2 regions of the Halomonas sp. TG39a genome follow, and region 1 is predicted to be linked to the other one. Evidence: riboswitches for the same ligand, from Rfam matches in the RefSeq annotation. Region 1 holds a riboswitch; the other holds the start of a gene.

Region 1 (7,698 bases):
ATACGACTAACATCGCCTCCGGCATGGGTGTCCATTAGCTGAATGGTATGCAGGTTATGCACTATTGGCGCTCCTGAGCGGCAGAAGAGGAGTTTTCGAGGGCGAACGGCGCACCGTGGGAGGCCCACTGGGCGTCGGGGACAAGCACAATTTTGCCCAGGTAGTTGCTGCCCCGATTGACAAAATAGCGCTCGGCGGCATGCAGATCAGACAGCTTAAATGCCGCATGCAGCACTGGCTTTAAGTCGCCACTGCGAATCCACGCCACTAACTGTTCGGCCTCTTCACGGGTGCCGTGGGAAACGCCAAATATCTGCACTTGGTAAAGATAAACCCGGGTCCACATCATTTCGCTAAGGTTGCCACCGCTAGCCCCGGCAATAGAGAGGCGCGGATAGCTTTTGCGCCCCTGCATATCAACAATCATGGTGTCGATAAACAGGTTGGTCATCTCACCACCAACCAAATCCATCACTGCATCAATCGGTTGGCCAGCAGTGGTTTCCAGCACCCGCTCAACAAAGGTGGGCAGGTCGCCACGATCAATCACCGCTTCCGCACCTAATGCTTTGAGCGCCTCGGCCTTGTCTAACTGGCTGACCGCATAGGGGATAGCGCCCACGATGCGGCAGAGCTGAATAAGTGCGGTGCCCACGCCGCCGCTGGCTCCGCTGACCAGCACACGCTCGCCAGCACTCACTTTGGCAGCGGTCATCATATGGTAAGCCGTCTGATACGAGCACATGCCCATTGCGGCCAGTTCGGCATCGTGCAGTTCAGGGTTGGGCACGTGATAAAACTGATCCGCAGGCACGGCGATATACTCAGCAAACCCGCCGTCGGCTCCATGGCCGTAGTAATCCGGGGTTAGATTAATATCGCGACGCTCGTCAGCGTAGATATTAAAATCAAGCAGCCCGCGCTGGCCAATGCGCTCAACGTCAACGCCTTCGCCGACCGCCACTATGCGGCCAGCGACATCGGCCCCTTGAATCCGCGGGAAGGTTAACGTGGGGGTGCCGCCCATGGCAAAGGAGGTAACATCGCCCTTGTCCTTGGTGGGATAAAGCCCTTCACGGGCCTTGCGGTCAGTGTTGTTCTTCGCCGTCGCGGTCACCTGCACCAGTACTTCACCCGCCTTAGGCTGCGGCGTGGCGACATCCTGATGGTATTCCAACTTTTCGATACCACCATGCCCGGTTAATAGCATAGCGGCCATGGTAGTCGGCGCAGTATGTGAAGTTTCGGCCATGGGCTGGCTCCTAAATCGATAAAGACAGGCTGATCAAATACAGGTTAGCTAAAGACGGGGACGCCAATCAGCGCTGTATGTAGATAAAAGGCAAACACGACATACGCTATCAAGCCCACTAGCACGGTGGCAATCGTTGCCATTTTTGAGGTACTAACCGACTCAGGCGGTGTCAAGCGGCCGCGTTTTTTAGCGGTCTTGAACGCCAGGATAGCCCAGATAAGAAAGGCAGCAAAAAAGATAATATCGCCTAAGCGCCCGTTGGCCAGCAGGTGAGCAAACGCCCAGATTTTTACCGCCAGCATCATCGGATGGCCAAGCTTGGCCCTAATGGCGTTGCCCGGAACATAGGCCGCCACCAGCATGATAAAGGCTGGCACCATCAGCAACGCCACCGCATGACGCATGCCCGCGGGCGGGTGCCAGATATAGATGGGGTCTAGGCGCATCTGGCCAAAACCGTAAATAGCAATGGCCAGGCCAACGATGGATACGGCTGAATAGGCGACTTTCCAAGTGGTTTCGCCGCGTTGAGCAATCTGCTGCTGACGCCAGTCTTCAGCAAAAATACGTACAGAGTGGCTGCCTAAAAAAATCAGCAGCCCGATAATCATAATGGTCATGGAACAACTCCCAGTTAAAACGCTAGTCTAGGCTTTATGCCTTATAGTTTTGGTCGCTGCAGAGGATGCCACACTCAACCGCTGACCACCTACGTATGTGTCAACTTTTCGTTTCCTGGCGAGTCGCTCACTGGCTAGCCTAAAACCAGTGCTTGCGCTTAAACAGCCAAATCAGCACGCCACCGATACCTAGCATGGCACCCCAAACAAAAAAGTAGCCGTATTGATAACGCAATTCAGGCATATTTTCGAAGTTCATGCCGTAAATCCCGGCGATAAACGTAAGAGGGACAAAGATCGCGGTAATCACCGTGAGCACGCGCATGGTGATATTTAACTGGTGGGAGGAAATAGAGATATAGCCATCAACCAAGTCACCGCAAATGTCGTAATACATCTGGGTCAAGGTGTAGAGACGCTCGAAACGATCCGCTACGTCGTTGATGGCGTGCAGGGTTTCGCTATCTTCCCGAGGCAAATGCTCGTAGTCATAAGCGGTTAGTTCCTGGGTAATACCCTGGTGGTAGCTAAAGATGCGGCGCATCTTAACCAGCCGGGAACGGTAAGTGATGATCTTGCGCATTAGCACATCATTACCATTTTCCAGCAGTTCGTCTTCAAGATCGCTTAACGCCGTTTCAAATTCGAGCAAGCTGTCAATATAAAAGCCCGCTGAAATATACATTATCCGCAGCGCGACGTGTTCAGGCGAGTGGGCCAGCAGGGCTTTACCGTGCTCGTTGAAAAGGCGCTCAATGGAGAGCGCTTGTCCAGGATGAAGCGTAACCAAAAAACGCTCACCCACAAAAAAGCAAACCTGCTGAGGCAGGTAGTTCAGTTCGGCATCGAAGGAGGAGATGCCGCGATAAATAATCAGCGTATGGTTGTCGAACTCTTCAATTTTAGGCGGATGGCGCTCTTTGTGAGCATCCTGAATGGCCATGGGATGAAACTCAAACGCCTCTAAAATTTTGCGCTCGCTCTGCTGGGACTCCCCCTGCATATCGATCCATATATGGCTACCTGGCGTGGATTGCCATACGGTCATCAGGTGTTCATCGCCCTCACGGGTCTCGCCTTCAGGCGTGGTCAGAATAGTCCGAATCATGGTCATCCTTGAATATCTACAGGTCTTAACTAGCGTTATCAACAGACAGGGCAATGCGTACTTGGGCTTTTCCAGAGCGCTTGGCTTCATACATAGCCACATCGGCGCGCTTAAGCAGTTCGTTGGCTGTCTCGGCGCTGGCGGGCAAATATAGCGCGACACCAATACTCACACTGACGTTTAACGCCGCATCTCCAGCAATCATCGGTTCTTCCACCACCTTGACTAATTTATTAGCCAACTGCTCGATTGCCGTGGGCTCACTGCCCTCCAATAGGACGACAAACTCATCCCCGGCCCAGCGGGCTATATAGTCGGTTTCACGTATCGTTTTCACTAATTTTTTAGCGATCACACGTAGCAGATCGTCGCCCTTGGCATGCCCATGGGCGTCGTTAATCGCCTTAAAACCATCCAAATCCATAAACAGAACGGCTAACGGCTGCTGGCTGCGCCGTGTGCGAGCCATTGCTTCGGGTAAGCGTTCATCTAGGGCTCGCCGGTTAGGCAATTTGGTTAATACATCTTCACGAGCCTGTTGATTACGCAGGCGCTCCAGCTGCTGGCGCTCGGTAATATCGTGGATAAAAAGGCTGCGCCGTTCACGCCCTTCAATCACCAATTTTTTGACGCGCACCTCGACGGGCAGTTCATTGCCATCGTAACGGTGCGCGGTAAACTCAATAGCCGCCCGATCATTCGCGGCAGGCAGCCCAGTGGGAAAAATAAGCTGTGTGATTGGCTTAGCCAGCGCCGCTTTGCGTGGCCAACCGAACATCATTTCAGCCGCCCGATTCCAATCCAGAATGACGTCTTGTGCATCAAGACTGATATAGGCGTCATAGGCAGACTCGATAACGAGATTGAGTTCGTTGGTACGCCGCTCGATTTGGCACTCCATACTTCGGTGTAACTCATTCAGTGCTTGCTGGGATACCTTGGCGCTTTTCTTTTCTAATACCAGTCGCTCACGCAAATGAATTTCATCAGTGACAATCGCCGCCAAATCTTGCAGAGCCGTCAATTCTTGATCACTGATCGCACGCGGCTTCGTGTCGATTGCGCAGAGAGAGCCTAGCGTCAGGCCTTTGGTCGTACTAAGCGGAATACCCGCATAAAAGCGAATACCGTCGACAGCTTTCACAAACGGATTGTCTGCAAAGCGTGGATCCTGTCGGGCATCGTTAATGATCAATGGTTCTGTGCCCTGAATGGTATAAGCGCAGAAAGCCACATCTCGGGGTGTCTCACGAGCCTCAACGCCAACACGTGATTTTATCCATTGGCGTTTAGCATCTATCAACGTCACCGTTGAGATAGGCACATGCAGCAGCTTGGTCACCAGCCGGGTGACGCGATCAAACGCAGGTTCATCAGGTGTATCAAGTAGGTCAAGCTCGTAAAGAGCGGCTAATCTCGCCTCTTCATTCGATGCTGTAGGGTAGCTCATTGTTATGTCACCCATTCAGGGTAGGTGTGTAGCTACCAGCATAACGCGATCAGCCTTTTACTGCCCAACACTCACTGTTTCTTGGTTAAACATGCGAGTAGTACACTTGTGAGCGTTGAGGCGATTAACGCACCAACGAACGGCCCCAAGGTAGGGATACTACCCGGAAAACTGGCGCCCACTACCCCGGCCACCAGGCTTCCTTGGCTTAACCAACCAGGCAAAATGGCCCCCAGCAAACCGGCGACACCACCCATAATGGCCGCCATCGGCGTCATGCGTTGCCATAAGCCGAGCAGCACAGGCACCACAATAGCGGCACACAGCAAGTCAGCAATCAAGAATAGCCGCAGTACCGACAGGCCCTGCAAGGCAATCACTACCACCGGGATCATCACGACGACCGTCACCCAGCGGGCAGCCACCAGCGAAACGCCCTGCTGCTCGCTGCGTGCCACCACGAGCGAAGCAATACCATTTTGAAGTGTATCAACGCTGGAGGCCACTAAGGTCACCGCCAACACCAAGGCAGGTAACGTCAGCCAAACGGGGGCTTCACTTAACAGAGCAAAAAATGGCATTGGGGGCTCGCCGAGCGGCACACCGCTCATCGCTGCCAACACGCCTAGACCGCCAATCACCATCACTACCACGACTGTCATCGCGCCGCCTAACCAGGCGCCGCGCCCCAAGCTTTGATTATCTTGAGCGGCCCATACTCGCTGCCAATAGCCTTGGTGGAAAAGGTTAGCGGCGGTGACCGCGATCACTAGCGTTAACGCTACGCTGAGCGCACTGGTGATAGGAATAGACGGGAGTGCAGCCTCACTGGGTATAGAGGGCAACCGCCATAGGGCCATGCCACCCACCACACACAGCAGCACCAGCAACAGCCACGCCTGCCAACGGTCAGTGGCAAGGCTGGCACGCAGCCCGCCCGCCGCGGTATAAATCAGCGTGGTAAGCGCCACACCAATAATCACCAGCGCGGGCGGCACATCGGAAAGCAGCGCGGTGATGGCCCCAATGGCGGTGAGTTCAGCGGCTAAAAAACACGCCATATAGGCGATGGAGACCAGGGTTACCCAGCGCCGTACACCAGGGCCATAGCACGCTTCAGCAAACTCGGCGATACTGCGCCCCTCCGGCAACGCACGGCGAATCTTCGGCCCATACAGTCCCAAGACAATAAATGGCAATGCAGAGCCTAGCGCATAGCCAGCAAGGGCTAGCGGGCCGACAAAGGCGCCTATTTCGGGGGGCGCAAAGAGTATCCATGCGCCCATACCGGAAGCAAGAAAGGAGAGCCCCAGGGTAGAAGCCGTTTGCGAGTTGCGGGCGGTGACGTAGTCGTCAAGTGAACCATCCACCCAGCGAGCACGTAGGCCTAAAAAAGCAAAGCAGCACAGCGCCGCGCCAAGCACGGCTGACGTCAGGTAAAGCATGTCGCGCTTCCTCCGCCGGTACTAACCGGATCAGGTTCCAGGGTCTGCGCAGTGCGCATCTCAGCCCTTTTGAGTAGGGGCTCCCCTGGCGACAGTGAATGTAGGTACGCTTAAGAACGGTGTTAACACTGATTCAGGAACTATTCTCAATCAGAATCACAGCTTAGTAAAGTTTAAGGTGTAATGGTCGCACTTGAGCGAGGCACACGCCCCATTAAGTAAAACTCCTCATTAGGCGGCGTGCCCGCCAATGTAACCAACCGATTCGACAAACCAAAAAATGCCGCTATGGCGCCTATATCCCAGCAGTCCTCTTGGCTAAAGCCCACTTCCAGTAAGCGCGTGAACCACTCATCGGTCATTTCACCGACATCAACAGCACAGTGCATGGCGAAATCGAGCATCACCCGGTGGCGCTCACTAATCGGCGCCACGCGATGGTTGATCGCCACTTGATCTGCGAGCAGCGGGTTTTTACTGTAAATACGCACCAATGCTCCGTGAGCGACCACACAATATAAGCAGCGGTTACGCGCACTGGTAGCGACCACAATCATCTCTTTCTCAACGTTGGTTAGGGTGTCCGATTCGCGCTCCATCAACGCATCGTGATAGGCAAAGAAAGCTCGGAACTCAGCGGGGCGATGGGCCAGCATCAGAAAGACATTGGGCACAAACCCGGCTTTTTCCTGCACGGCCAAAATGGTACTGCGAATATCTTCCGGCAGGCCATCCAATGTTTCAGGTACATTAAAACGACTCAACGATGCAGACATACTCACCTCTTTATTGTTAAATTTAAATATCTGGTAAAAACGGTTTAGCCGATGGATAACAAAAAGCTAAATGAAGAGACTTTTATTTAGTTGCTTCTCTCGCCATACTGGCTTACTAACCTAAGCAGAATTGCGACCTCCTCCTAAAAATATAAATAGCTCGTTCAAAGGGAAACCGCTATGAGCCATAACGAAGCCAAGGAACATACACCCGGTCGTCTAAACGAGCTGTTTGCTGACCCTTACCGAGCATTTGAAAATGATACCGATGAGCGTCAGCTGCATATTCGTATCATGTTGCATATGTTACTTGCCCGCCCAATGACACGTGGTCAAATGACCCTACGCGTTATCCATGGCTGGGAAAACGGCGGCTTTGAACCCGAAGACCTCCAGCATGTCGACTACCCTCTCGGTGGGGTGGCTGACTTTAAGCGCGCGGTGAAAGATTTTGAACACGCCTCTAAGCACAACACGCCGCTACCTGCCGACAAAGATGCCATTCTTGCTGCCCCGCTAGCCGATGCGATTGCAGGCGCCGAAGCCGAGGGCCAAGACCTCTCCAGCGAAATTCGCGAGACCCCAGCGCGCTGGCCTGCGTTTGAAGGCGGCTTAGCCCTCTATACGTTGTTTAAAATGTATCATCGCCTTATTTACAGTGAAGATGACAACTATCGCTGCTCTCAATGCATGACACCACTGGGTATGCGCGAAATACATGAGTTTCACCTTGAAGAGGGAGAGTTTGCGCTTCTGGTGCCTCCCGCTAATGAATTTATGCACGGGCAGTCACTGTTAGTTTTACACGAAAGTCAGCTTGACCCGATCGAGCAGTTGCTTGAAGAGAGCTTGCCTCTGTTTGATAACTTTTAAGCCCTGCGCCATCGGGTTCATCGGCCCCGCGTAAAGCCGGGCCGATGTGCGGCAGTTAAAATCGCTTCAATTAGCCAAGCGAAATGGTGCTGTTGATACCGCTGGATACGTTTTCCGGCTCAAACCAACGTGCCGTCACCGTTTTGGTTTGTGTCCAGAACGCGATCGCCT
Region 2 (7,698 bases), on a different contig from region 1:
AAGCATGGCCAGGACGACCATGCCGATGAGCATGCGGGTCACGAACATGGCAATCAAGATCCCCACGCCTGGCAGGATATGCACCAAGCCGAGGTGTATATTGCCAATATCCGCGATGGCTTAATCGCTGCAGATGCCGACAACGCGGACGAATACCGCGCCAATGCGGAGCAATATCTACACGAAATGGCTGAAGTAGACGCCGAGATCCGTGCGCTGATTGACGAGATCCCGTCCTCCACCAGCATCATTACCGGCCACGACTCCTTTGGCTACTTCTCAAGCGCTTATGGCGTGACCTTCCTCTCGCCGGTGGGACTTTCTACGGAAGCTGACCCCAGTGGCGCCAGCATGGCGGCGCTAGTGGATGTGATTGAGCAGGAGAACGTGAAGGCGCTGTTCCATGAGAACATGACCAATCAGTCGATCATCACCCAGCTCGCCGAAGAGACCGGCCTGCCGATTGCGGGCACGCTCTACGCGGATGCGCTGGCAACAGAAGGCGAAGCCAGCACCTACCTGGGGATGATGCGCCACAATGCCCAGGTGCTGCACGATGCGTTGGCCCAGCCTGGCAATCATGAAGAGCATGGCCATGAAGAGATCGGTCATGACGATCATGAACACAGTCACGAGCACGATGACCATGACCATGACGAGCATAGCCACTAAGCGGGCCGGATAACCAAGCGCTGCTCAGGCGTTAATCGCGGTGAGTAGCCACTCCCGGAAAGAGGCCATAGCGCGGGTTTCCGGGCGTGTCTGCAGGCGAGTCAACCAGTACCCTCCCAGGCTGACAGCGGTGTCGAAAGGCTGTACCAGCGCGCCGCTGTTCAGTTGACGGGGGAACATCAGCGGTGGCGCCAGCGCCACGCCTGCCCCTTGTATCGCGGCTTCCACCATGGCGATGGAAGAGTCGAACACAATGCTGTTAGTCATCGCAAAGCTGCGCGGCAGCCCCGCCGCTAATAGCCACTCTGTCCACTCATCGGCACGGTAAGAGCGCAGCCAGGTCTCGCCTAATAGATCGGCTGGCGTGTTAAGCCGGGCAGCAATGGTCGGCGTGCACATGACCGAAAGTGACGCCGGTAGCAGCGGCTGCGCCGCGGTAGCGTGCCAGGCCCCGGTGCCAAAGCGGATAGCAAAATCGAGCCCTTCACCCGCAATATCCGCCCGGTTGTTATGGGTGGAAAGGCGCAAATCGACAAACGGGTATTGGTCCTTAAAATCTGCCAGCCTTGGCAGCAGCCAGCCGACAGCGAAGGTCCCGACCACTCCAACATTTAACACTTCCCGGTAGCTGCTCTCGCCCACCCGTTCCAGTGTGTGGGAGATCTGATCAAATGAACTCTTCAATACCGGCAGCAGCAGCTCACCCTCCTGAGTCAGCATTAGCCCTCTAGGCAAGCGCTTGAACAGCGGCACCTTCAACTGCGTTTCGAGCAGCTTCACCTGATGGCTAACCGCGGCCTGGGTGACGTAAAGCTCTTCAGATGCTCGGGTAAAGCTTAAATGCCTGGCCGACGCTTCAAAGGCGCGCAGTGCTTTTAACGGTAGGTAGGGACGCACCACCTTGACCCCCAAATTTTTCTAATGGCTCGGGCAAAATATCGCTGTTTGTTAATCTACACAGCACGCCGTAAATTAACCACTGTCACGCTCTTTACGGCGGGTGAGACCACCCAGCTTTCACTCAATGCTAATCACAACAGGATACTGGTATGGGTAAGATGTTAGCAGCAAACTCCGGGCTTATCATGACGGGTTCTCTTCTCATCGGCAGCTTTGCCTGGGCATCTGATGCGACTGAAAACGCAGACATCGAGGCGCTGGTAAACGACACTATTGCGCCTTTGATGGCGGAGCACCGTATTCCAGGCATGGCGGTCGCTGTGAGTATCGGTGGCCAACAGCATTACTTTAATTATGGAGAAGCCGACCAAGAAGCGGGTACTCCGGTCACCGATGAGACACTGTTCGAACTTGGCTCGATCAGCAAGATCTTCACGGCGGCGTTAACGGGCTATGCCCAGTCCAGCGGTGTGCTTTCGCTTTCCGACCCGGCCAGCCAGTACCTGCCCGCCCTTGAAGGCAGTGCCTTCGATGAGATCACGCTGCTGGAACTGGGCACCTATACGGCAGGTGAGCTTCCGCTGCAGTTCCCCGATGCGGTACAAAACGAAGAGCAAATGCTCGACTACTATCGCCAGTGGCAGCCTGAATCTCCCCCCGGCAGCCATCGGCTCTACTCCAACCCGAGCATAGGCCTGATGGGCTATTTAACTGCCCAACGCCTTGGTCAACCGTTCGAGATGCTGATGGAAGAAGCGCTGTTCGCCCCGTTGGGGCTTGAGCATAGCTATTACCAGGTACCGGAATCGCAGCAGGATCACTACGCCTACGGTTACTCAAAAGAGGATAAGCCCATTCGGGTCAACCCAGGCATGATGGATGCCCAAGCTTACGGTTTGAAATCCACAGCCGCCGACGTGTTGACGTTTGTGGAGGCGCACATGGAGGCGCCAGGGCTCGACGACGAGCCACTCCGCCAAGCCTTGGCAGCCACGCGCACAGGCTACTTTGAGTTCGGCGATATGACCCAAGGGCTGGGCTGGGAAAGCTACGCCTACCCGGTGACGCTTGAGCAGTTACTGGCGGGCAACTCCCTTGAGATGATTTTGGAGCCCAACGCCGCCAACCGCTTAACCCCGCCGCTCGCCCCCAGGCAGGAGGCGTTCTACAACAAAACCGGCGCCACCAACGGTTTTGGCGGCTATGTGGCCTTTGTGCCCAGCGAACAAATCGGCATTGTACTACTGGCCAACCGCAACTACCCCAACCAGGCGCGTATCGAAGCTGCCCACCATATCCTGACCGCATTAACTGAAACCCCATAACCGGCGCCGCCTTCGGGCGGCTTTTTTGTTGCAATTTTCGCTGTCGATAAGGAGACTATCACCCCTCCCCGTTACTAACCTTCACTGCGAAGAGCCCTTTCCCATGCGTTTAAACGCCGATTTTAGCCACTTTGCCTGTGTTACCCCGGAAGAGTATCAGTGGGTTGCCTCCCCCAGTGCGGGGGTAGAGCGCATGATGTTTGACCGCATTGGCGATGAAGTTGCCCGCGCCACCAGCCTTGTTCGCTATGCCCCTAACACCCAGTTTGAGCGGCACACCCACGGCGGTGGCGAAGAGATTCTGGTACTGGAAGGCGTGTTCGCCGATGAACATGGGCGCTACGCGGCGGGCAGCTACCTCAGAAACCCCATCGGCACCGGCCATACGCCAAACATTGGCGAGGAAGGCGCGCTGATTTTTGTCAAACTGCACCAGTTTGACCCCAACGACACGCTCCAACTGGCGGTACCTGCCCACCGGTTGCCCTGGCAGCCAGACCGGCGCCCGCGCATCGCCTACAAAATGCTGCACACTTACAAGCAGGAACGTACCAGCCTGGAACGCTGGTCGGCGGGCACTTCCATTGCCTACCCCACGCTGCTGGGCGGTCTGGAGTTTTTGGTTCTGGAAGGCACGCTGAGCGATGGAGAGCAAAGCTACACGGCGGGCACCTGGTGCCGCTACCCCAGCGGTGCGGCACCGGCATTAACCGCCGGTGATGATGGTGTGATGATGTACCTCAAGCGCGGCCACCTGCCAGCAGCTTAGGCCCGCGACAGCCCCAGGAACGGCAAAAGCGTGAGGGCGACAATCAGCGTCACCGCTAATAGCACCAGCACTACCTGCAGGGGGTGGGCTGCTAGGCGTTTCCATAGCGTCATCTGCTCGCCCCGCTCAACCACCGCCTGATGTTCCCGTTGGACACGCTCCAGGCGCTCCGCCTGATAGGCCTCTAACGCCGCGATGGCTGCGTCGTGCTGATGCGGGTTGCGCAGCCAAATAGCATCGACCCCCAGGCGGAAAAACCCCGCCTGGGTTTCGTAGGTATCAAAGCCATGGGCGGCCAGCAGGTCACGCACCTCCATGGCTTCTTCGTCGGTAACGTGGCGCAGCCGGAACAGTAGTTCAGCCATTGGCGTGCCTCAAGAGTCGCTCTTCCCCACCATCAGGTCTGCCTGAATCACTTCGATCCAGTAGCCGTCCGGGTCTTTAACGAAGATAACATCTTTCATCTTGCCCTGATCGGCGCGTTTCACAAAGGTGACATCATGCTGGTCAAACCACGCTTGAGCCGCCGCTAAATCCGGCACGTTAAAGCAGATATGCCCGAAGCCTTGGGGTTCGGCGTTACCATCGTGGTAGGCAAAGTCATCCTTGTCTTCGGTGCCCCAATTGTGGGTCAGCTCCAGCAGCCCTTTCTGGCTGAAGGTCCAGGCGGTACGCGCTTGCGCATCTTCCGGCACGCTGTCGCTGGGCTCCAAGCTAGCCAGGAAATACAGCGAGAACTGCATCTCTTCAAAATCCAGCCGCCGCATTACCTGCATGCCAAACACGTTTGAGTAGAATGCCAACGCGCGCTCAGGGTCTTTCACCCGCAGCATGGTGTGGTTTAAGCGAAACCCTTGGGTTTGGGGTGGGGTGGCGACGACGCCGGGGTGCTGCTCGCCTTGAAAACTCATTTCGCCCTCCTGTCGTTGATGTCGATCATTGCACCTTACATACCGCTTACCATGGGGTCTTTAGGGTCATAATACCAGCCCTTACAAGTACATAGGCAGCGTCGTATTACGCTATCCATAAGCGTACTGGCAATCATAAACAAAACCCCTACACTTATTATTCATAAGCTTTACAAAAAGCAGTTCCTGCCACATGAGCGACGCTTCACATTGACGGCGCCGTCCAGGAGTTTTCCATGAGTTCGATTGATATGACGCTGGGTGACCAGTTGACGCTAAAGCAACTTTCTAATGCCTTGCACAACGGCTTTTCGCCGATTGTGGAGGTTGAATCCATGGATGGCATCTACAAAGTGCGTTTTCATCACGCCAACGGCGTGTCTGACCTGAGCGACAACAAGGGCCATGTCAGCACTTTTTTGGGCACGGGCGAGATACGCGACACCCTAGGTCAACTGGGCCTGACCCACGGCGTACTGACCTTCGCTGACCAGTGCGGCGACGAGATGATCGGGGTAGAGGGGAAAGCCATAACGCCTGACGAAATGCTCACCTACGGTACACGTATTTCGTTTCGCTAGAGGGCCATCGTCCGCATTCGGGGCTTTACAGGGCTACTCCAGGCAAGGATAGTAATCATTCGACAGGGGCGCCCTCCGTTACCGGCGGGCTGAGAAGCACCCTTTGAACCTGAACCGGATAACACCGGCGTAGGGAGTCGTGGTAACGCTTACCACCTCCCTGCCGGGAGGATGCTATGACCCTACGCCCGCTTGGCGATTACCTAGAGACGCTGCGCGCAGTGACACCTCTGGTTCACTGCATAACCAACTATGTGGCCATGAACAGCACTGCCAACCTGCTGCTCGCCACCGGCGCGTCGCCCGCCATGCTGCATGCGCCTGAAGAAGTCGCCGAGTTTACGGCTATTTCCGCGGGGCTTTCGATCAATATTGGCACGATCTCCTCCCACTGGGCCGATGCGATGCTGACCGCCACAGCGACTGCCGATCAACACGCAATTCCTTGGGTATTGGATCCCGTCGCCGTTGGCGCCACGCGCTATCGCCAAACGCTGTGCGCGAAACTGCTCGCCGCTAAACCCAGCGTGATTCGTGGCAACGCGTCAGAAATTCTTACCCTTAACGGTTTAGCCAGCCAAGGGCGCGGCGTGGATGCTACCGCCGCCACCGACCAAGCCGTAGATGCAGCGGTAGCATTAGCGCAAAAACACGGCTGTATTGTCGCGATGACCGGCGAAAGTGATTGGGTAACGGACGGTGCGCAACACTACCGTATTAACGGTGGTCACCCGTTGATGCCCCGTGTAACAACGCTGGGCTGTGGGCTGAGCGCACTAGTGGCGGGATTTGTGGCTGCCAATCGCGATGCCCTACTGGGCGCAACGGCAGCCGCGCTGGCCTGCTTTGCCGTCGCTGGTGAGCGGGCGGGCAGCAGCGCCCAGGGGCCTGGAAGCTTCCAGGTCGCACTGTTGGATGCGCTCTATCAACTCACCCCTGACGACCTCACCACCCATGCCCAGTTGGAGGCTATCCATGCCGTTTGATCTATCGCTTTATTTAGTCACCGACGCTGCGCTGTGCGACGCCATTGGCTTGGAGCAGACGGTTGAGGCAGCGGTACGAGGCGGCGTCACCATCGTGCAGCTGCGTGATAAGCACGCCAGCGATGAACAGATGATAGCCCAAGCCAAACGGCTTAAAGCGGTGCTGGCGGGTACCGGTGTGCCGCTGATCATTAATGACCGTTTACAGGTGGCGCTGGAAAGCCAAGCGGATGGCCTGCATGTTGGCCAGAGCGACGCTGCCGTTCAAGAGGCGCGTCGGTTGTTAGGTGAGCAGGCGATTATTGGCCTGTCGATCAACACCCTCGCCCAGCTAGAAGCTGCACCGGTGGAGTTACTCGATTATGTGGGTATTGGCCCGGTGTTTGCTACCGTGAGTAAGCAGGATCATGCCCAGCCCATCGGCTTTGGCGGCCTGGCGTCGTTGGTCAAGGCGTGCCCGCTGCCCAGCGTGGCCATTGGCGGGCTGAAAGCCAACCATGCGATTAGCGTGCAGCGCGCGGGAGCGAACGGCCTAGCGGTGATCTCGGCCATTTGTGGCCAACCCGACCCCTACCAGGCGGCACGGACATTTCAGGTTTTCCAAGCTGTTTCGGCGTCATGAACCAGTTAGAGCACATCGTCGCTTTTGTGCGGGTAGCCGAGCTGGGTAGCTATACCCGGGCTGCCGAAGCGCTGGATATTTCGCGCACCCGCGTATCCCGCCAGGTCATGGCGCTGGAAGAGACACTGGGTGCGCGACTGATACAGCGCACTACGCGACGGCTGCATCTCACGGAAGCCGGGGAGCGCTATTTAGCCCGCGCCCAAGGGGTGCTGCAAGCGCTCGATGAAGCCGCCGCCGAAGTAGGCCAAGGCACCAGCGATGTGCGTGGACGGCTACGCGTGAATGGGCCAATGAGTTTTGGCACTCGCTACCTGGCGCCTCTCGTTGCCCAATTTATGCAGACCCATCCAGCGCTTGAAGTGCGATTGGATCTGAACGACCGCCGCGTTGATCTGTTGGAAGAGGGGTATGATGTCGCCATTCGTATCGGCAGCTTGCCTGATTCAAGTTTAGTGGCACGCCGCCTAACCCGTTGCCGCCTGCTGTTTTGCGCATCACCTGAATACCTTGCCATCCACGGTGAACCCCGCAGCGTTAAGGCCCTTGCCGACCACCACTGCCTACGCTATCGCAGCGGCCAGCACAGCGCTGACTGGCAGATTGCCACACAGTCATTGACGGTCAGTGGCCCGCTGGAAAGCAATAACGGCGATGTACTCACCCACGCCGCAGAAGCGGGCTTAGGCATCGCTCAGCAGCCCAGCTTTCTGGTCACGGAGAGTATCGCCAGCGGGCGTTTAGTGCCCATTTTGACCCATGAGCCAACGGTGCGGCTCGATGTTCACGCGCTCTACCCCGCCCGGCGCTACCTGCCTGCCAAGGTGGAGCGCTTTATCGACCTGCTCACCGAGGCGTGGGGCGATCCACCGGTTTGGGAGCAGAACATCGGATTGTCGCCAATTACGCAATAGTGATGTGCAAAATATGCT

The links. A riboswitch is a leader RNA that binds a small molecule or an ion and turns the genes downstream of it on or off. The one in region 1 is predicted to bind thiamine pyrophosphate.
Region 2: linked by a shared signal. The riboswitch ahead of thiM (hydroxyethylthiazole kinase) and the one ahead of U738_RS20015 (sodium:solute symporter family transporter) in region 1 are both predicted to bind thiamine pyrophosphate.

What each region holds. Positions count from the first base shown of each region.
Region 1 is NZ_JQLV01000002.1:394,713-402,410, forward strand. Features, by position in the region: gene U738_RS19990 (proline racemase family protein) at 1-62, opposite strand, end outside; gene U738_RS19995 (zinc-binding dehydrogenase) at 62-1,252, opposite strand; gene U738_RS20000 (NnrU family protein) at 1,297-1,875, opposite strand; gene corA (magnesium/cobalt transporter CorA) at 2,015-2,983, opposite strand; gene U738_RS20010 (sensor domain-containing diguanylate cyclase) at 3,009-4,433, opposite strand; gene U738_RS20015 (sodium:solute symporter family transporter) at 4,505-5,878, opposite strand; TPP riboswitch at 5,868-5,975, opposite strand; gene U738_RS20020 (peroxidase-related enzyme) at 6,052-6,654, opposite strand; gene U738_RS20025 (hypothetical protein) at 6,835-7,527, shown strand; gene U738_RS20030 (CoA-acylating methylmalonate-semialdehyde dehydrogenase) at 7,598-7,698, opposite strand, start outside.
Region 2 is NZ_JQLV01000001.1:3,819,199-3,826,896, reverse strand. Features, by position in the region: gene U738_RS17250 (metal ABC transporter solute-binding protein, Zn/Mn family) at 1-672, shown strand, start outside; gene U738_RS17245 (LysR family transcriptional regulator) at 697-1,569, opposite strand; gene ampC (class C beta-lactamase) at 1,731-2,897, shown strand; gene U738_RS17235 (cupin domain-containing protein) at 3,001-3,666, shown strand; gene U738_RS17230 (DUF6164 family protein) at 3,663-4,031, opposite strand; gene gloA (lactoylglutathione lyase) at 4,041-4,577, opposite strand; gene U738_RS17220 (hypothetical protein) at 4,814-5,158, shown strand; TPP riboswitch at 5,213-5,311, shown strand; gene thiM (hydroxyethylthiazole kinase) at 5,335-6,144, shown strand; gene thiE (thiamine phosphate synthase) at 6,134-6,766, shown strand; gene U738_RS17205 (LysR family transcriptional regulator) at 6,763-7,680, shown strand.